4 regions of the Paenibacillus sp. M2 genome follow, and region 1 is predicted to be linked to each of the others. Evidence: predicted binding sites of a transcription regulator. Region 1 holds the regulator's gene; each other region holds the start of a gene.
What was found. The regulator LexA, encoded in region 1, represses DNA repair genes until DNA is damaged. The targets are predictions, from matches to a motif close to CGAACATATGTTCG.
Positions count from the first base shown of each region.

Region 2: addB (helicase-exonuclease AddAB subunit AddB) is a predicted target of LexA. The motif match lies at 1,933-1,946, and genes of this name have one in related genera.
Region 3: ACETMN_RS21395 (DNA polymerase IV) is a predicted target of LexA. The motif match lies at 2,039-2,052, and genes of this name have one in related genera.
Region 4: ACETMN_RS17010 (DNA polymerase IV) is a predicted target of LexA. The motif match lies at 1,474-1,487, and genes of this name have one in related genera.

Region 1 covers NZ_CP169648.1:4,201,301-4,205,652, reverse strand. Annotated here, with positions in the region: partial or broken gene ACETMN_RS18990 (helix-turn-helix domain-containing protein) at 1-41, shown strand, start outside; gene ACETMN_RS18985 (aldehyde dehydrogenase) at 90-1,391, shown strand; gene lexA (transcriptional repressor LexA) at 1,497-2,123, opposite strand; gene ACETMN_RS18975 (LysM peptidoglycan-binding domain-containing protein) at 2,420-2,797, shown strand; gene ACETMN_RS18970 (DUF896 domain-containing protein) at 2,893-3,102, shown strand; gene ACETMN_RS18965 (hypothetical protein) at 3,228-3,737, shown strand; gene ACETMN_RS18960 (HAD family hydrolase) at 3,766-4,352, shown strand, end outside.
Region 2 covers NZ_CP169648.1:5,200,308-5,204,659, reverse strand. Annotated here, with positions in the region: gene ACETMN_RS24065 (class I SAM-dependent rRNA methyltransferase) at 206-1,582, shown strand; gene addB (helicase-exonuclease AddAB subunit AddB) at 2,011-4,352, shown strand, end outside.
Region 3 covers NZ_CP169648.1:4,667,222-4,671,573, forward strand. Annotated here, with positions in the region: gene ACETMN_RS21385 (hypothetical protein) at 64-426, opposite strand; gene ACETMN_RS21390 (YolD-like family protein) at 426-776, opposite strand; gene ACETMN_RS21395 (DNA polymerase IV) at 773-2,014, opposite strand; gene ACETMN_RS21400 (hypothetical protein) at 2,174-2,671, shown strand; gene ACETMN_RS21405 (hypothetical protein) at 2,720-3,004, opposite strand; gene ACETMN_RS21410 (SLOG family protein) at 3,017-3,682, opposite strand; gene ACETMN_RS21415 (hypothetical protein) at 3,912-4,100, opposite strand; gene ACETMN_RS21420 (hypothetical protein) at 4,128-4,352, opposite strand, start outside.
Region 4 covers NZ_CP169648.1:3,775,504-3,779,855, forward strand. Annotated here, with positions in the region: gene ACETMN_RS17005 (sensor histidine kinase) at 1-1,238, opposite strand, end outside; gene ACETMN_RS17010 (DNA polymerase IV) at 1,562-2,779, shown strand; gene ACETMN_RS17015 (YolD-like family protein) at 2,776-3,144, shown strand; gene ACETMN_RS17020 (hypothetical protein) at 3,128-3,496, shown strand; gene ACETMN_RS17025 (RCC1 domain-containing protein) at 3,926-4,352, shown strand, end outside.

The sequences.
Region 1 (4,352 bases):
TTTGTATGTTGAAAGTTTCATATAGAAGAGGTATACTTTAATTAAATTTTGAACAATTAAATTTTAAATAATTAATTGGAGATGTTATTATGGATCAGGCAAAACAACTAGTGACAGAACAACGTACATTTTTTTATACAGGACAAACTAAAAATATCGAGTATCGGATTAATGCGCTGCAACAGCTTAGAAAGGGAATTGAAAAGTATCAACAACGGATTCAAGATGCACTTCGGGCAGATTTGAACAAATCTGAGGCGGAAGCATACGGTTCCGAGATTCGCATTGTTCTGGGTGAACTGGATTTTGCATTAGAACACCTGCAGGAATGGGCTGCACCAAAACAAGTCCCAACCAATTCGGCTATGCCGGATGGGGTGAGTATCATTTACCCGGAACCATACGGAGTGGCGCTTATTATTGCACCTTGGAATTATCCGTTCCAACTGGCCTTTGGCCCACTGATTGGAGCAATTGCGGCCGGTAACTGTGCAGTTATCAAGCCTTCTGAATTAACACCAGCCGTATCTCGTCTGACGTATGATCTGATTCAGGAGATCTTCCCTCAGGAGTATATTGCGGTTATGGAAGGAGAAGTTGAGGCCAGTACAGCATTGTTGAAAGAGAAGTTTGATTATATTTTCTTCACAGGCAGCACAGGTGTTGGTCGCATTGTGATGAAGGCAGCTGCGGAGCACTTGACTCCTGTAACTCTTGAGTTGGGTGGTAAGAGTCCGGCTATTGTGTATAGTGATGCAGATCTGAAGCTGGTGGCCCAGCGAATTGTTCGTGGTAAGTTCCTGAATGCAGGCCAAACTTGCGTTGCTCCGGATTATTTGCTTGTGCATGAACAAGTTCATGATGAATTGATCAATCTGATTGGCGCAGAGATCAAAGATAAATTTGGGGATGATGTGTTACAAAACGCTGATTTCCCGCATATTGTCATCGAACGTAACTTTAATCGGCTGTCGAAATTCCTCACAGATGGCAAAACGCTAATTGGTGGGCGTTCTGTACGTGAGCAGTTGCTCATTGAGCCGACTGTACTTGGAGATGTGAAATGGGAATCAGCTGTGATGCAAGAAGAGATCTTCGGTCCGATTCTTCCTGTGTTTACGTACAGTGACCTGAATCCTATGCTGGATGAGATTGTTCGCCGGCCAAAACCATTGGCGCTATATCTCTTCACACAGGATGAGCAACTGCAGGATCAGGTTCTGAATCAAGTATCCTTCGGTGGGGGATGTATTAATGACACACTTTCTCATATGACTTCACACTATCTCCCGTTTGGTGGTGTCGGAGAGAGCGGTATGGGCTCATATCACGGACAACAGAGCTTTGATGTGTTCTCGCATCACAAGAGTGTTCTGAAACGCAGTGAATAATTAGCCGCATAAATAACATAAACATGAAAAAAAGAGGTTGTCCTGTTCATCAGGGCAACCTCTTTCGTATTTCATTACATCTAGTTTTGTTACTCAAGTTAAATATTAATGAATATCTCGGAAAAGGCCAATGACTTTACCCAGAATACTAACATGTTTCAAACGTAAAGGTTCGAAGGTCGCATTCTCCGGTTGAAGGCGAATATGATCTTTCTCTTTATAGAACGTTTTCACTGTAGCTTCATCGTCTTCAGTCATTGCAACGACGATATCGCCGTTATCAGCAGTCTGTTGTTGACGGACAATTACATAATCTCCGTTAACGATTCCTGCTTCCACCATACTATCCCCGACTACTGAAAGCATAAACACTTTCTGTTCACCTACATAATGTGTAGGAAGAGGGAAGTAGTCTTCAATGTTCTCGGTTGCAGTAATTGGAACCCCGGCTGTAACCTTACCAACGACAGGAATACGTGCAACGCTATGAGCAAATTGATGAGAATGCTCAGATTCTTCCTGGCTCAGAAGCTCAATGGCTCTTGGTTTGGTAGGGTCGCGTCGGATCAAACCTTTTTTCTCCAAACGATCCAAATGTCCATGTACTGTTGAGCTGGAAGCCAGTCCAACCGCTTCACCAATTTCCCGTACGGAAGGAGGATACCCCTTCAACCGGACTTCATTTCGTATAAACTCCAGAATAGCCTGCTGCCTGCTGGATATCTTCGACATACCGTATCAACCCCATTTTAGTAACGTTTGGGAAAATTATAACATAGAACCTCCGTTCGTACAAACATAAGTTCTAAATAAAATGGTATATAATCAGTGTGTTTTAACTTATAGAACCGAATTTGTCCAAAAGTCAGAGCGTAATACTGCAAATGCTTTGCAGAAGGGTTTGAATTAAGATATTTCTCCTTCAAAAAAGAAGCGAACAATTGTTCTAAAAATCTATTGAACAAAACAAGTGTTCGTGTTATATTGATTCCAACAGATAGGAACAAACGTTTGGGGGCGGGTATTTAATGAGATATTCTACTTATCAAAGCATTTATGAACCAATGAATTCGGAACTGGTTAAGTCTAACATAGGGAACTACAAGAAGGTTTTAGCGCGTTTCAAGATTTCTTCATGGATGTTAAAGGTAGCCATTACTTCTTTGATTATATTTATTGGATGCAGCACTGTTTTAACTGTATTTGCTGGCAATGAGAATGATGTTCTGCCTGGAGGAAAGATAGCTGTTTCACAAGGGGAAACATTATGGAGTATTTCTTTGGAACATAAACCGACGAATATGGATACGCGTATTTATATAGAAGCAATTAAGAAAGTGAATCAACTTCATACAACTTCCATCCAAGTGGGACAAGTACTAGCTCTACCGCAATTTGCAGAATAAAATGCACGTCAATGAGTGTTAGCGCGTGTCAGCTTGACAAGCAGCCTTTATAATGGCAAAGTTAATATGACTTTGTATTTTTGGAGGGGACAAGCTTGGATATAGATAGTCTGGTAGCACGCATTAACGAATTGGCTCGTAAGCAAAAGTCCACGGGATTGTCAGAGGAAGAACTTGCTGAACGTGCCGAGCTAAGAGAGATTTATTTGAGCAATATTCGCAGCAATTTCAGACAACAACTGGATACCATTGAGATTGTTGATGATGAGAATGACAAAGGCCACCAAGGCAAACTCAAACACTAACGAAACCTAATGATATCATTATGATATTTAGGTTTCTTCCTGTTATTTTGAGTGTGCAATTTATAGGGGGAAATGTTGGTTTGCAATTATGTAAGCCGATACAAAGACACATAAGGGGGATTCACATGTCGCGTTCGTTCGAGAGAACGGTTAAGAAAAATTCCAAGCAGTTAAATCAGCAGCGCAAAAAAAGTGGTCAACCAATCACTGGTACACCAGGTGAAGAAGTCTTTAAGGGACGCAGCTTGTTGTTCCCAATATTTTTGATCGGTCTCGCCTTTTTGTATCTGTTTATGAGCACATTCCTTGTGCAAGCTCCAATGACAACTTGGGACTGGGTGACCATGCTGCTTTACGTATTTTTGGCAGTCATCTTCATGCTTCGCCGTCCATACATCAAGATTAGCAGTAATCGGATTATAACGACGAAGGGTAATCGTGAACGTTCAATCGGGGTTGAAGATATCGTCAAATTCAGAATTGAACCGGGTACAGTTGTTATCGAACATAACAGTCGCGGGAAAAGATGGGTGTTCACCAAGTTATTGAACCGTTACGATACAGATGCGATTGCAGAACGTTTGCTGAAATTTGCAAAAGCACACCAGATCACCGTGGAAACCGTCAAAAAGTAATTATTGCATAAAGGGGTAGATGATCGGAATGGCGTTAAAAGCGATTTTGTTCGACCTGGATGATACTTTATTATGGGATGAGCGTAGTGTTCGAGAAGCTTTTCATGAGACTTGTCTAATTGCAGCACAAGAGACTGGGGTCAAACCGGAGGAACTTGAAGAAGCTGTTCGTAACGAGGCACGTGCACTGTATGAATCTTATGAGACCTTTCCTTTTACCAAAATGATTGGAATCAATCCGTTTGAAGGCCTTTGGGCCAACTTTACAGGTGGGGATCAAGCTGAGTTCCGTCAGTTGGAACAACTTGCTCCAGTTTACCGTAAAGAATCCTGGCGTCGTGGCTTGTTGAAGTTGGGTATAGATCGGGAAGATCTTGCTGAACAACTGGCCGCACAGTTTGGAGTAGAACGTAGATCCAGACCTCATGTGTACGAAGAAACGATGGATACTTTGCGTCAATTACAAGGGAAATACAAACTGTTGCTGTTAACGAACGGTTGTCCTGCTTTGCAACAAGAGAAGTTGGATGGTGTACCTGAATTGACTCCTTTCTTTGATGAGATTATTATCTCGGGTAACTTTGGAAAAGGAAAACCAGATCCGTCCATATTTGA
Region 2 (4,352 bases), 1.0 Mb from region 1:
TTCGTGCAAACGTAGCGAAGAAGACGAAATTGTTGCCGAAGAAGCGAAGCGTGCGCCTTTGTCTCCGGATTTTCCCTTTAAGAAAGGGAATCAAAAAAATCTGGAGACAACAGCGATCGGAAGATCGATTCGAACCCGGAACGCCACCTACGCGCCGCACAAAACCTATCTTTTGAACTATTAAATTAAAGGAAGTGGATCTACCTTGCCATCAGTTACACTCGAACGCAGTCGCAAAAAGCGGCTTGAACATGCACATCCATGGATATTTAACAACGAAATTGCCTCTGTTGACGGAAACCCGGAACCGGGAGATCTGGTCAATGTATTGAATCATCAAGGTCGCTATCTGGCGACAGGATATTACAATCCCGCATCTCAAATCACTGTAAGGGTTGTAGCTTATCAACCTTTGGAGTCCGAAAAAATGGATACGGCGTTTTTTGCAGCGCGTTTCCGCGATTGCTTGCGTCATCGGGAACGTTTTATCCAGGATGGAGAGGCTTACCGTCTCGTTTACGGCGAAGCTGATTTTCTGCCAGGATTAATCGTTGACCGATTCGGCAGCATTCTCGTTGTACAGTTGCTTACACTTGGCATGGATCGTTGCCGTGAAGCCATTGTACAGGCACTCATTGAAGTAATGCAGCCTGAAGGCATTTACGAGCGCAGTGATGTCTCGATTCGTGAACTGGAAGGTTTGGAGCAGACCAAAGGTCCGCTGTACGGAGAGTGTCCACGGCATGTCACGGTTACAGAGAATGGACTACTCATTAAAGTCGATATCGTGGAAGGACAGAAGACAGGTTACTTCTTCGATCAACGTGAGAATCGTGCAGCGATCGAACCGCTCATGAAGGGTTGGGGCTACAAGAGTGGAATCACACTTCAAACGACTGAGCAGGATGGCACAGAGCAGCTCTTGCCTGTGAATAAAAGCGGAAAGGTAGTTACATTCCCATATTGGGATGGTGCCACTGTACTGGAGTGTTTCTCACACACGGGCAGCTTTACGTTGAATGCTTGCAAGTATGGAGCTAAAAAAGTGACTTGTCTTGATATTTCGGAGCATGCCATTGAGAGTGCACGAACAAATGTGGAGTTGAACGGTTTCACCGACCGGGTCGAATTCGTAGTTGCTGATGCATTCCAGTACTTGCGTGAACAAGTGAAGGGGCTGGATGAACGTACTGCACGTGCGCGCGCTGGCGAACAAAAAGTAGATACTTCCAAAGCGCTTGCAGCTGGCGGTAAAACATTTGATGTAGTCATCCTCGATCCCCCGGCGTTTGCCAAGACGAAATCAGCAGTTAAAGGTGCATGCCGCGGATATAAGGATATCAACCTGCAAGGTATGAAACTGGTTAATGAGGGCGGATATTTGGTAACAGCCAGCTGTTCGTATCACATGCGTCCTGACCTTTTCTTGGACACGATTGCCGATGCAGCAGAAGATGCAGGAAAAGTACTGCGTCTAATCGACTGGAAGGCAGCTGGTAAGGATCACCCGCAAATTTTGGGTGTGGATGAAGGACATTACCTCAAATTTGCTATTTTCGAAGTGCGCAGCAAAAAGAATTAATCGTATGATTTCCGTTCAAATTTCACTGTATAGATTGGACTAAAGATTTACACGAGAACGTAGAGGACAGAAATAACCTGAAGGAGTGAAGCTAAAAGCTTTCTGAAGAGCTGCTTCGGAAGCATAATCTTCGCCTTTATTCTCGTTTTTTTTCACTTTTTAAAAATTGAATCAAGAAAATCTGGGAATAGCAGCGATCGGAGGGTTGTTCTGTCATCGGAGTGGCAAGTGTAAATTATCTTTAATTTAATCTATAGATCAAGTCAAAAGTCCACAGTGTGTGCTAGCTGCGGGCTTTTTGCTGTTTTGCTGTGTTAACGGAGATGATCTCCGGTTTTACCGGATAGTGGCAAACGTATGTTCCGAACCAAGTCAGATATGTTATACTGGGAATTAAAATCTTGTACGTGTGGTTTGGAGGATTAGACATGTCCGTTCGTTTTGTTATTGGCCGGGCAGGCAGCGGCAAGAGCTCGCTGATTACCCGGGAAATTACATCCCTGCTTCAACAAGAACCGCAAGGCACACCTTTGATTTTGCTCGTTCCAGAACAGAGTTCTTTTCGAACAGAGCAGGCATTGGTGTCTTCTGGAGCAATTAAAGGTACGATGCGTGCAGAAGTGCTCGGCTTTCGCCGTTTAGCCTATCGTGTAATGCAGGAAGCAGGTGGTTCTGCTCGTATTCCGATCGGAGCCGAAGGCAAAAAGATGCTGCTCTATAAAGTAATCCAGCGTCGTAAGGAAGAATTAAAGCTGTTTGGTGCATCCGGCAGCCAGCTGGGTTTTATAGGCGAATTAAATGACTTATATAGTGAATTTAAACGTTATGAAGTTGATCCATCATTGCTGGAAGAAGGGCTGTCTGGAGGGAATACCTCATCCACTTCGCCAATTCTGGAGGACAAGTTGCATGACTTGAATCTGATATATCGTGACTATGAACAGGAACTGACCAATTTATATATTGATGATGAAGACACGTTGACCGAGCTGACAGATCGTTTGTCGGAAAGTGCATTGCTGCAGGATGCACAGGTCTGGATTGATGGTTTTCAGGGATTCACGCCACAGGAAATGAGTGTGATTGGTCGCCTGATGTTGCAGTGCTCTTCCGTGACGATTGCACTGACATTGGATCGTCCATATGATCAGGGGGCTCTGCCTGGAGAACTGGAGCTGTTCTATCCCACGGGGAGTGCCTACGCGCGTCTGAAAGGAATGGCTGAAGAACTGGGTGTACCGAGCGATATAACCGTGCTAGATTCGGAGATTCCACCGAGATACAAGGATCGTCCGGGACTTGCTCATCTGGAGGCTGGTTTCGACCGCCGAATTCGTTGGAAAAGTGATGGCCTTGATTCCGGAATCCGACTGGTTGCAGCGGAGAACCGACGAGCTGAGATGGAGGGAGCACTGCGTGAGATGCGGCGTCTGGCGCAAAACGAAGGTGCGCGTTATCGGGATATGGCAGTACTTGTTCGTCAGTTGGATACCTACGCTGATATAGCTGAACCTCTATTCAGGGATTATGACGTACCCGTCTTTCTGGACCGCAGAAGAAATGAACTTCATCATCCATTATCCGAGTTTATCCGTTCCGCACTGGATATTGTTCGGCGCCATTGGCGTTACGAGGATGTATTTCGCTGTGTCAAAACGGATCTGCTGCTTCCGCGTGATGGTTCCATCACTCGTGAAGATATGGACCAGCTTGAGAATTATGTACTGGCTTGTGGTATTCACGGGTATCGTTGGACTGATGGCAAACCATGGAAGTATGTACCAAGCCTGTCGCTGGAAGACAACGGTCAGGATGGCCGTAGTCGAAGACGGGACCAGATGCTTTCATTAATGGAGAACTGCCGAACGGTCATTACAGATTCCTTGGGTGTTTTTGAGAAACGAATGAAAAAGGCAAAGACAGCCAAAGCCCAGTGCGAGGCACTATACAGACTGCTGGAAGATGCTGAGATCCCATGGAAGCTGGAGAACATGTCTGCTGAAGCTAAGGCTCAAGGTGACCCCGAACGGTCAAGAGAACATCGGCAGATGTGGGGAGCTGTGCTGGATTTATTGGATCAGATGGTCGATATGATGGGGAATGAACGGCTGGATATCACGCTGTTTGCCGGGATGATTGAGACCGGATTGACGGAACTGAAGCTGGGTCTGGTACCACCAGCACTTGATCAGGTATTGGTCGGTTCCATGGACCGTACACGCCTTCAGGACATCAAATACGTATTTATCCTTGGCGCCGTTGATGGTGAATTACCCGCCGTACCTCAGGATGATGGCGTATTAACGGAACTGGAGAGAGTGTTACTGACTGAACGTGGCATGGCGCTTGGACCAGGTGCAACAAGGCAGATGCTGGATGAACGTTTTCTGATCTACACGGCACTTACAGCGGCAAGCAGCCAGTTGTGGCTGAGTTACCCGGTTGCAGATGATGAGGGAAAAGCACTGCTTCCTTCCGAGATTGTCCGCCATGTACGGAAAATGTTTGGTCTACAAGAACAGCCATTGCTCGCTCAACCACCGGTTGCGAACTCAGAAGAAACGCATTGGTCCTATGTCACCCATCCGGGTCAGAGTCTGTCAACGCTCATTGGACAATTGCGCAAATGGCGCCGCGGAGAAGACATTCCTGAAATGTGGTGGGCGGTCTACAATTGGCATGTATCTCGAGAGACAAGCAGACCTCAGCTGGAGCGGTTGATGGGATCGATCTTTTATCGTAATAGAGCATTACCACTACGTACAGCCAC
Region 3 (4,352 bases), 470 kb from region 1:
CACTCTTTATTATACTGTTAATATTATTATATTTACTCTTAAAAGTCAAGCACAACGATCTACTCATGTCTTAGTTAAATCTATTCTCATGTAGTCCGCTAACATCACTAATACATCTGTTCTAACCCTACTCATCAGTGGGTTCATCTTATGTTGATATCCGCGAATTGAGTAAGAAATAAACAAATTGTCTTCAGTTCTTTTTTGTTCGATAATTTTAATGTCATGCTCTCTTAATGCCTTCTTCAGATCGTATATGTCAGCGGTCACCCTGTCTTGTAGTGCACTTAAATAAAAACTCAACTCTCTTTTTAATATGACGTTGCTCTCACTTATTCTTTTCTTGTCTTCCTCTATTACGTCTAACAGTAATGGCATCTCAGCATATTTTTTCACTAATTCCAACTCTTCAGCACTTTGTTTCATTACTCTAATCCCCCTCCCGATAATCGCACTGCAACTAAGCTTTTTATATCAATCCATTCGTGTCCATTTTCCCATTCGATTCTAACCTTCTTCCCTAACTCATTAACCTTCGAAACAATTCCGCTCACAACTCGTTTTGAATTTAATTCAAAAATCTCAAAATTCGCTTCTTCAGTATATTTGTATGATATTCCTATGTTCTGATAAATAACTTCCCATTCGTCCTCGTGAAGAAGAGGTCTAATCTGATCATTGTCTCGTGAGCGATGTTCAATGATTCTTTCTTTATGTTGTGGCAACATCATACGACTTGATTCCCACAATCCATTTGCCTCCAGTTTTTTTCTCATTTATAGTGACCTCCAATTTTATTTGATCTGTCTATGGCCTGACCAGCAGATGTGATTGAGCTTGCACGAAGTATGGCAATATCTCCATAGCGATCCTTAATGTCATCCATCACCTTGTCAATCGCACGTTTTTGTTCCTGATCATCAAATAATGATAATTGATACGTCTCAGCATTGGAAAGATTGGATAATGATATCCCAACTCGTCTCACAGGCTGACCGTCCCAATGTTGCCGAAAGATCTGTTTAGCTATCTTACAAACATCTACTGTGATATTAGTGGGATCTGGCAATTTGACCTGTCTGCTGAATCCAGTTGGATGATCAAAGTCTGCCCCAGATAAGCTCATAGTTACTACGCTACCCATTAATCCTTTTTTACGAGCACGTCTGCACACTTCAGTACAAATATCTTGTATTACAACGTCAATTTCCCACTGTTCTGTATAGTCTCTAGGGAGCGTCATGCCATTGCCTATATCCTTTTGCACACTATGGGTATTTATGGTTACAGGAGAGTCATCAAGTCCATTTGCCACTCTCCAAATAACCTCACCATTAACACCCCACTTACTTCTCAATTTGGACAGAGGTGTATTCGCAAGCTGTCTTATTGTTCGAATCCCCATTTTCCACAAGTGTTTTTCCATTCTTGATCCAATACCCCACATATCACGAATTGGCTTATCACCTATATGATCATGCAGTTCATCTTTTCTAAGAAAGAATATTCCACCATCAATTTTCTTTGCGATCATATCACAACAAAGTTTACTCATCACCTTATTGGTGGATATACCTGCTCTCGCATAGACCCCAGTTTCATTCAATATTTTGTCTTGGATCTGTTTTGCCAAGTCAATCGGGTCATTACCAAATAGGTGTAGAGAGCCTGTCACATCACAAAATAGCTCATCTATGCTATAGGGCTCCACTAAGTCAGTAAATTCCTCAATTATACTCATAATTTGAGTCGAAACCTCTATATATTCTTGCATATGTGGTCTCACAATGATCAACTCAGGACACTTTTGAAGTGACTGCCATAATGGTTCAGCGGTTGACACGCCTTTTGCTTTAGCTAGAGGACATGTAGCAAGTATAATTCCTGAACGTCTTGCTGGATCTCCTGCAACTGCCAATGGTTTGTTTTTGTATTGAGGCATTTTAGCCTTTTCCACACTGGCGTAAAACGACTGCATGTCAATTAGCATAATTGTCCGTTCTTTCTTCGTCATTATTATCACTCCCATAATCAAATAAGAACGTTTGTTTGTATATGTATTATACACCGAACAGACGTTCTTTATGCAACAGGAAATTTTTGTAGTTCATATAGATATTTAAGTTGTATACTACAATAAGCAATCTATTTCACATAACAGAGGAGAATTACAATGAAGGACAAGTTAAAGGGTTTGGTCATTGGTATTCTGATCGGATCAACAATTACAGGGGCAACAGCATTTGCAGCCACTACCACACCGATTAAAGCAGTAATCCAGAAAGTCAGTCTCTATGTAGATGGAACTAAGAAGTCCACAACTGATGCAATAACGTACAAAAACACTACATATGTACCAGTTAGAAGTATGAGTAATGCCATTGGCGAGAAGGTTTCGTTAAAGGGGGACAATCTTTATATTGGCAAGCAGCCAAAGGAGAAAGTGAGCTTGGACGATGCTTTTGATCTAGTGTACAAAAAAATTAAGAAAGATGTGGATAAATACAGTTTAAGTATGATGGAAGATGGAGAAAGCGAGGGTAAATATGTAATTCGTGTATTTGAAGACTTTCCAGATCATATAGCGACATACGGATGGTATTACGTTGATATGAATACTGGAGCAGTTTATTGGTATGACCTTGCTTACGATAGAATGGTAAAACTATAGGGTGGATTTCTCCACCCTTTTTCTTGTTAAAACTTGTCCTTTATAGGATTATTTATCCAAAACTCCTTTGATAAATCCTCCATAAGTTGTAATTGTCTCTAGTGATACTTCAATATCATAAGTTTTGTTTTTAACTATATTAAACGAATCAGATGGATCTAGAATCCAACCATATTTATACCCATCTAAGTTTTTAAATATCATAATGTCTCCCTTTTGTGTGCTGACTGTTTCTATGTATGTCTGATTGAAAACTGTCTTCCTGTCCTTCTCACAACCTGTAAGCATCACCATTGATATAACTAATAGTAAAACACAAATTCTACTCTTCATTTTGCAACTCCTTTATCCATTAACTCCATATGCAATATCTAATTCAAAGTCATACTGTGGTTTTAGGTTGTATAATGTCTTGCCTACTTTTCTTATATACCTACAGCAATTACCTGTACCACCTTTTGTGCCATCCCATGTTGATACAATGATTCTACTTTTATCTACCATGTACTCGTTACGTTTCTGCATCTTTGCTACATGATAGTCACCAATAGGTACACCTTCGATTTTATATTCTGGCAACTCATCTACATAAACAACTTCATCAGCAATATCAATCATCTTTTTGTACCAGTGTTGAGTTTCGCGATCAGTCCATTTAATTGCTTGATTTTTGAATGGTACAGCCACTATGTTGCGAATATCTGGATAATTTATTTTCTTCAATCCCCGAACAGTCCAGAATGCTATTTGATCAAATCCAATTGCACCACCAGAGACAAAATTTTCAATTCCTTCGTTCTCAATCAGTTGGATTAGCACTGGTTCAAGCTTACTCTTTATGTATTTGGATTGGCTATCTGTGAGGCTGTAGCAATTTCCCAGTTTATTGGGACGATGCCCTGTGAATGAAACTGTTTTAAGCTCAAACTCTTCCTGTTCTCTTCGCTCCTCACGTCTTCTGTTCATCTCTTCTTTTCCTTCAGGAGAGTTGAGATATGCGAAGTCGACCATATTTACTTAACCTCCTTCCTATATAATATCGAAGCGTTGCAGCACTGAAACCAAAATAAATGTGCTCAATACAACATAATAGTATGCTTTATGTGAGAATCTTGTTTTATTCATGAAACTAATTAGACGAATCGGTAAGTACAGCAGAGCCATTGAGCCCGCCATACCACCCGCAATGTTCAAATAGTTATGTACAATTTCTATAATATTCATTCAATCCTTTTTTGTTTTATTTCGTCTCTTTAATGTCTCGTCTTGTCATATAAAACAATATTGCATTAATAAGTGTGAAAATTGATGTTCGGACAATCATTTCTTGATCTGAAGCAAACACATATCCAATGATAAGAGTAATTCCCCAAAGTGCTGTTGCTCCTGTTCCTAAATTAATAAATCTAAGCATAAGATTTCTATCCATATCCTCACCTCCTTTCCTATGAATTGTTCATTTCATTAACATATTCAGCATGTTGAGTGCAATTTGTTCATCGGGTATTGTATCCAACTCTTTAACAATGGGATCAAATAAAACCGATGACCCATTTTTTACAATAATACTCCCGACACAGTTGGGACTTTCATAGTCATCCCCAATATTAATTAGAATATTTAAAGTTGGAAAATTATGCGCAAGTGTTGCTGTTTCACTTAAAAGATCTTCGACTTCACA
Region 4 (4,352 bases), 430 kb from region 1:
ATACGATGAATATAACGGCAGTAGGAAGCCAGCTCCAAGGTCATGGCTGTGACCGATTCATAATCCTTTACACTCGATTTGCTCTGGATATAGTTGAGACAGTTGTATAGGAAATGGGGATTGATCTGAGCCTGATACTGCTTGAGTCTGGCCTCTTTGACGGAAAGTTCTCCAATAAGGACCTGCTCAATTAATGTCTGCGTATTCTCAGCCATTCGGTTGAACGATCGACCCAGGATTTCAAATTCCATAATATGGGTTTCGTCGACACGGCTGGAGAAATCTCCCCGGTCAAACCGGTCGATCGCTTTACGCAACCGAATAATGGGTTGTTGAATCTGATTACGCAGAGCCAAGATGTACAAAAGCGAAAGAAGCAGCAGGGCTACAAGTGCCAGCACAAACAGCGTATTGTTACGTGAAATCGATTGCTGAAGCTGATTGGTTGGATGATAGTCGATAAAGTACAAATCCAGAATACTTGCTTTCATATAAGTAATGAAGTAATTCCTGTCCTGAAAGGAGATTTCAAAGAAACCTCTGTCATTTCTGAGCTGTGGAACAACCTGAGCATCAGCCTGGGCAAGTCCAAGGGAGCCTGAACCTCGAATGGCTGTTTTAAAATGGGAATCATACAGCATCGGTGTTCCGGATGTATAATCAGACATCATTTTCTGCAAAACATCTAATGAGATCCTGATCTCGATATACATCGGCCCTCGATGTCCCTTGGTGAGATGTGAATAATAACCTGTACCATCCTTGTTCATATGTAATATCCATTGATCGAGCGGATCTTTGGACATGGAGAATGATCGAAATGAAAACTGGGGATCAGAAGATACCGTGTCCTTTTGATCCGGATAATACAAAATAATGGTATTGTTCCATGAGGTGGAAGCACTGTTTAATGCCAGCTTCTCAATGAGCTCCAGCTTGGCCTTGTATTTAGCAAAATCATTTCCGTAATGAAGAACATATGTATAACCTCTGACGGATTGATCCTCTGATAATGTTAGCGCATTCATTAATACCTGCTCAAATTGATTCGATAGCTGGGAGGACATGAATCGCACTTCGCCCAATTTATTCTTTTCTAACTCTCGTTGAATATCTTCCACATTTAATCGATAGATCCACCAGAAGATCAGTACAATCAGCATAAACATCAAAACTAGACCGAGTGCCAGCTTTGAAAAAATAGAGCCGTTCTCTGTGGGACACTTTTCCTTCAACATGTCATTTCCTCCTGTAGAATAAGAACGATCATCTCTAGCTTTATTCTACAATATCTAGCTTTATAAGGGGAGGGAACATGAGGACAAGGGGCTTACAAAAGACACCACTTAAAGGTGGATGTCAACGAACAGAACCCTGGAGCTGCGTAATTCTATAGTAAATGGGGTTTGTATAAATCGGACGCTCCGAATTCGATGGTCCTATGCCAAATATAAATATTTACCTCTTGCATAAAGAACGTATGTTCGGTTTATAATATATAGAAACATACGTTCTTAAATGTACAGGAGTGATTTCAGTGTGGACTAAGCAGCGAACCATTATGCTCATTGATATGCAGAGTTTTTATGCTTCAGTCGAAAAGGCAAAAATGCCCCAATACAAAAATAAACCACTCGCCGTTGCAGGCGATCCAGCAAGACGTTCTGGCATTATCCTTGCCGCTTGTCCGTTGGCCAAAGCTAAAGGTGTATCTACCGCGGAACCACTCTGGCAGTCTCTTCAGAAATGCCCTGAACTGATCATTGTAAAACCTCACATGCAAGAATACATCGAAGTTTCCACTCAAATCATGTCCATTATTGAGGAATTCACCGATCTGGTCGAGCCATACAGTATAGACGAATTATTTGCTGATGTTACAGGGTCTATGCATCTATTTGGTAATGATCCAATCGATCTGGCCAAACAAATTCAAGACAAAATCTATAATGAAACAGGGGTTTATGCCAGAGCAGGAATTGGTGAAAACAAAATTATCAGTAAATTGTGCTGCGATATGATTGCTAAAAAAGCGGAGGGTGGCATTTTTCACTTAAAGAAAGAGGAGTTGCATCTTCACATTGGAGATAAGCCCATCCGCGATATGTGGGGGATTGGCTCAAGAATGGAAAAACATCTGTGGAAGATGGGTATCCGAACCATTAAAGACCTGGCGAATACACCTCTTTCTAAATTAAGAAGCAAGTGGGGTGTTAATGGAGAAGTCATCTGGAGAGTCGCCAATGGACTCGACAATTCGTCGGTAACCGTCAACACACACAGCACACAAAAGGATATCGGAAACGGAATGACCCTGCCTAGGGATTTCACAGAAGCATGGGAGATCGAAGTGGTTATTCTCGATATCTGTTCAGAAGTGTGCAGAAGAGCCCGTAAAAAAGGGCTGATGGGTAGTGTCATATCTGTGAGTGTATCGGGAGCAGATTTTGATCACCCCACTGGTTTTCACAGGCAAGTTAAACTGTCTGATCCTACAAACATAACCGTTGATGTGTGCAAGATCGCCAAACGCATATTCCATCAACATTGGGATGGGCAACCTGTGCGCCGTGTAGGCGTATCCCTGTCTCAATTATCCAACGCGGATACATATCAACTATCTTTCTTTGATGATCAAGAGCAGAAACGAGCCATTGATCAGGTGATGGACAACATTAAGGATCGATATGGCGACATTGCCATTCTGCGAGCGAGCTCCATTACGGCTGCAGGTCAAGCGATTGATAGAGCATCTAAAATTGGGGGGCATTACAAATGAGCAAAAAACTGGAGGCCAATGGATTATGGGAATCGAGCCGCATGATGCTTCCACAACATAAAGAACGAATTATACAGCATCGTACTCAAATTCATCATCAAGCGAAACCACTGATTCATGAAGATGAGTGGGAGATTATTGCTCAACATATAGATATGTCCCTCAACTATACGTTGCAAGCCACCTTTGAAGTGTTTAATGAGTCAGGCAATCGGTATATACACGGAATCGTCACTTCAGTCAGCGCCTTTGGAAAAAAAATAAAAATTGAAATGGATAATGGATTTGAATGGGTCGATTTTGATCAATTGGTCACTGTAAAGTTTGAAGAAGGAGGAGGTGTGTACGGTGAGACAAACTTCTGAGGAACTTGCACTCGTAAAGAGGCTGGTAGAGCTTCCGTATCTTTTAGGTGCTCTGGAGGTAGATAAGCATAAAATATACGCTTCAAACTTTAAAATGAAATCGGTGTATATTGATTACCTGGACGGTACCCAAAAGAAAATTGCTTTAGAGATGTACAAATCAAAACAAAGTTTAAAGGAACATCATATAAAAATCATTGAAGAGGAGAGATCCGAGCTGAGTTTAACAGTAAATTATTCGGTAAGAGGTTACCTTCACAAAATGACATTATTGTGGAGCAAAGTGAAAGTGGATGTGACCTTAATGCTTACGGAACATATGAGCGTTGATATTACTGATATGCCAACATAAACATAGAGTTAGAGCAGAATACAGTATATAACGTCATGGGGTGGATATAATACAGCTATAACCATTGTTTTCTTCTCCCGATTTGGGTAAACCGACCTTTGAAATTGAAGGGTCGGTATTTTTTGTCTCAAAATTTTGCATTGGCATATTAAACATATAAAATGAGAGAAATCACGCGGCAGATACATTTATCCATATTGTTTCGACTAAAACAAGGATGAATCCTTCAGAAGGGTGATACCAACATACCTGGATTAGTACGGCGTGGTTCCGTTATCTTGACAGCCAAGATTATTACATACAACGTTGAATAAGAGTAATATGTTGATGTCCTCTTGAGCATGTTTTCTGTGAAAGATATGAACGCTAAACGTTATGTCTTGTAGTTGAACTAACGGCGGATTTTCAATTTGTGGAGGGGAGAAAGAAATGGACTACAACAATTCACGGAATGAAGCGGTTTTTGAGACGAAACGGCTCCGTAACTGTACCATAGCGGCGGGTCGTCGTCATACCGTTGCCCTTAAATCTGACGGAACAGTAACAGCTGCGGGTGATAATAAATATGGTCAATGTAAGGTAAGCGATTGGTGCGATATCGTCGCAGTTGCAGCGGGTAATGTTCATATGGCTACGAATACAGGTAATGCCCATACCGTTGGTCTTAAATCTGATGGTACGGTAACAGCTATAGGTTGGAATAAGCATGACCAATGCAATGTAAGCGAATGGCGCGATATCGTAATCGTTTCGGCAGGTTGGTGCCGTACGGTTGGGGTTAAATCAGATGGCACCGTGGTTGCGGTGGGGCGAAATAATGAAGGGGAATGCAACGTGAGAAGCTGGCATGATATTG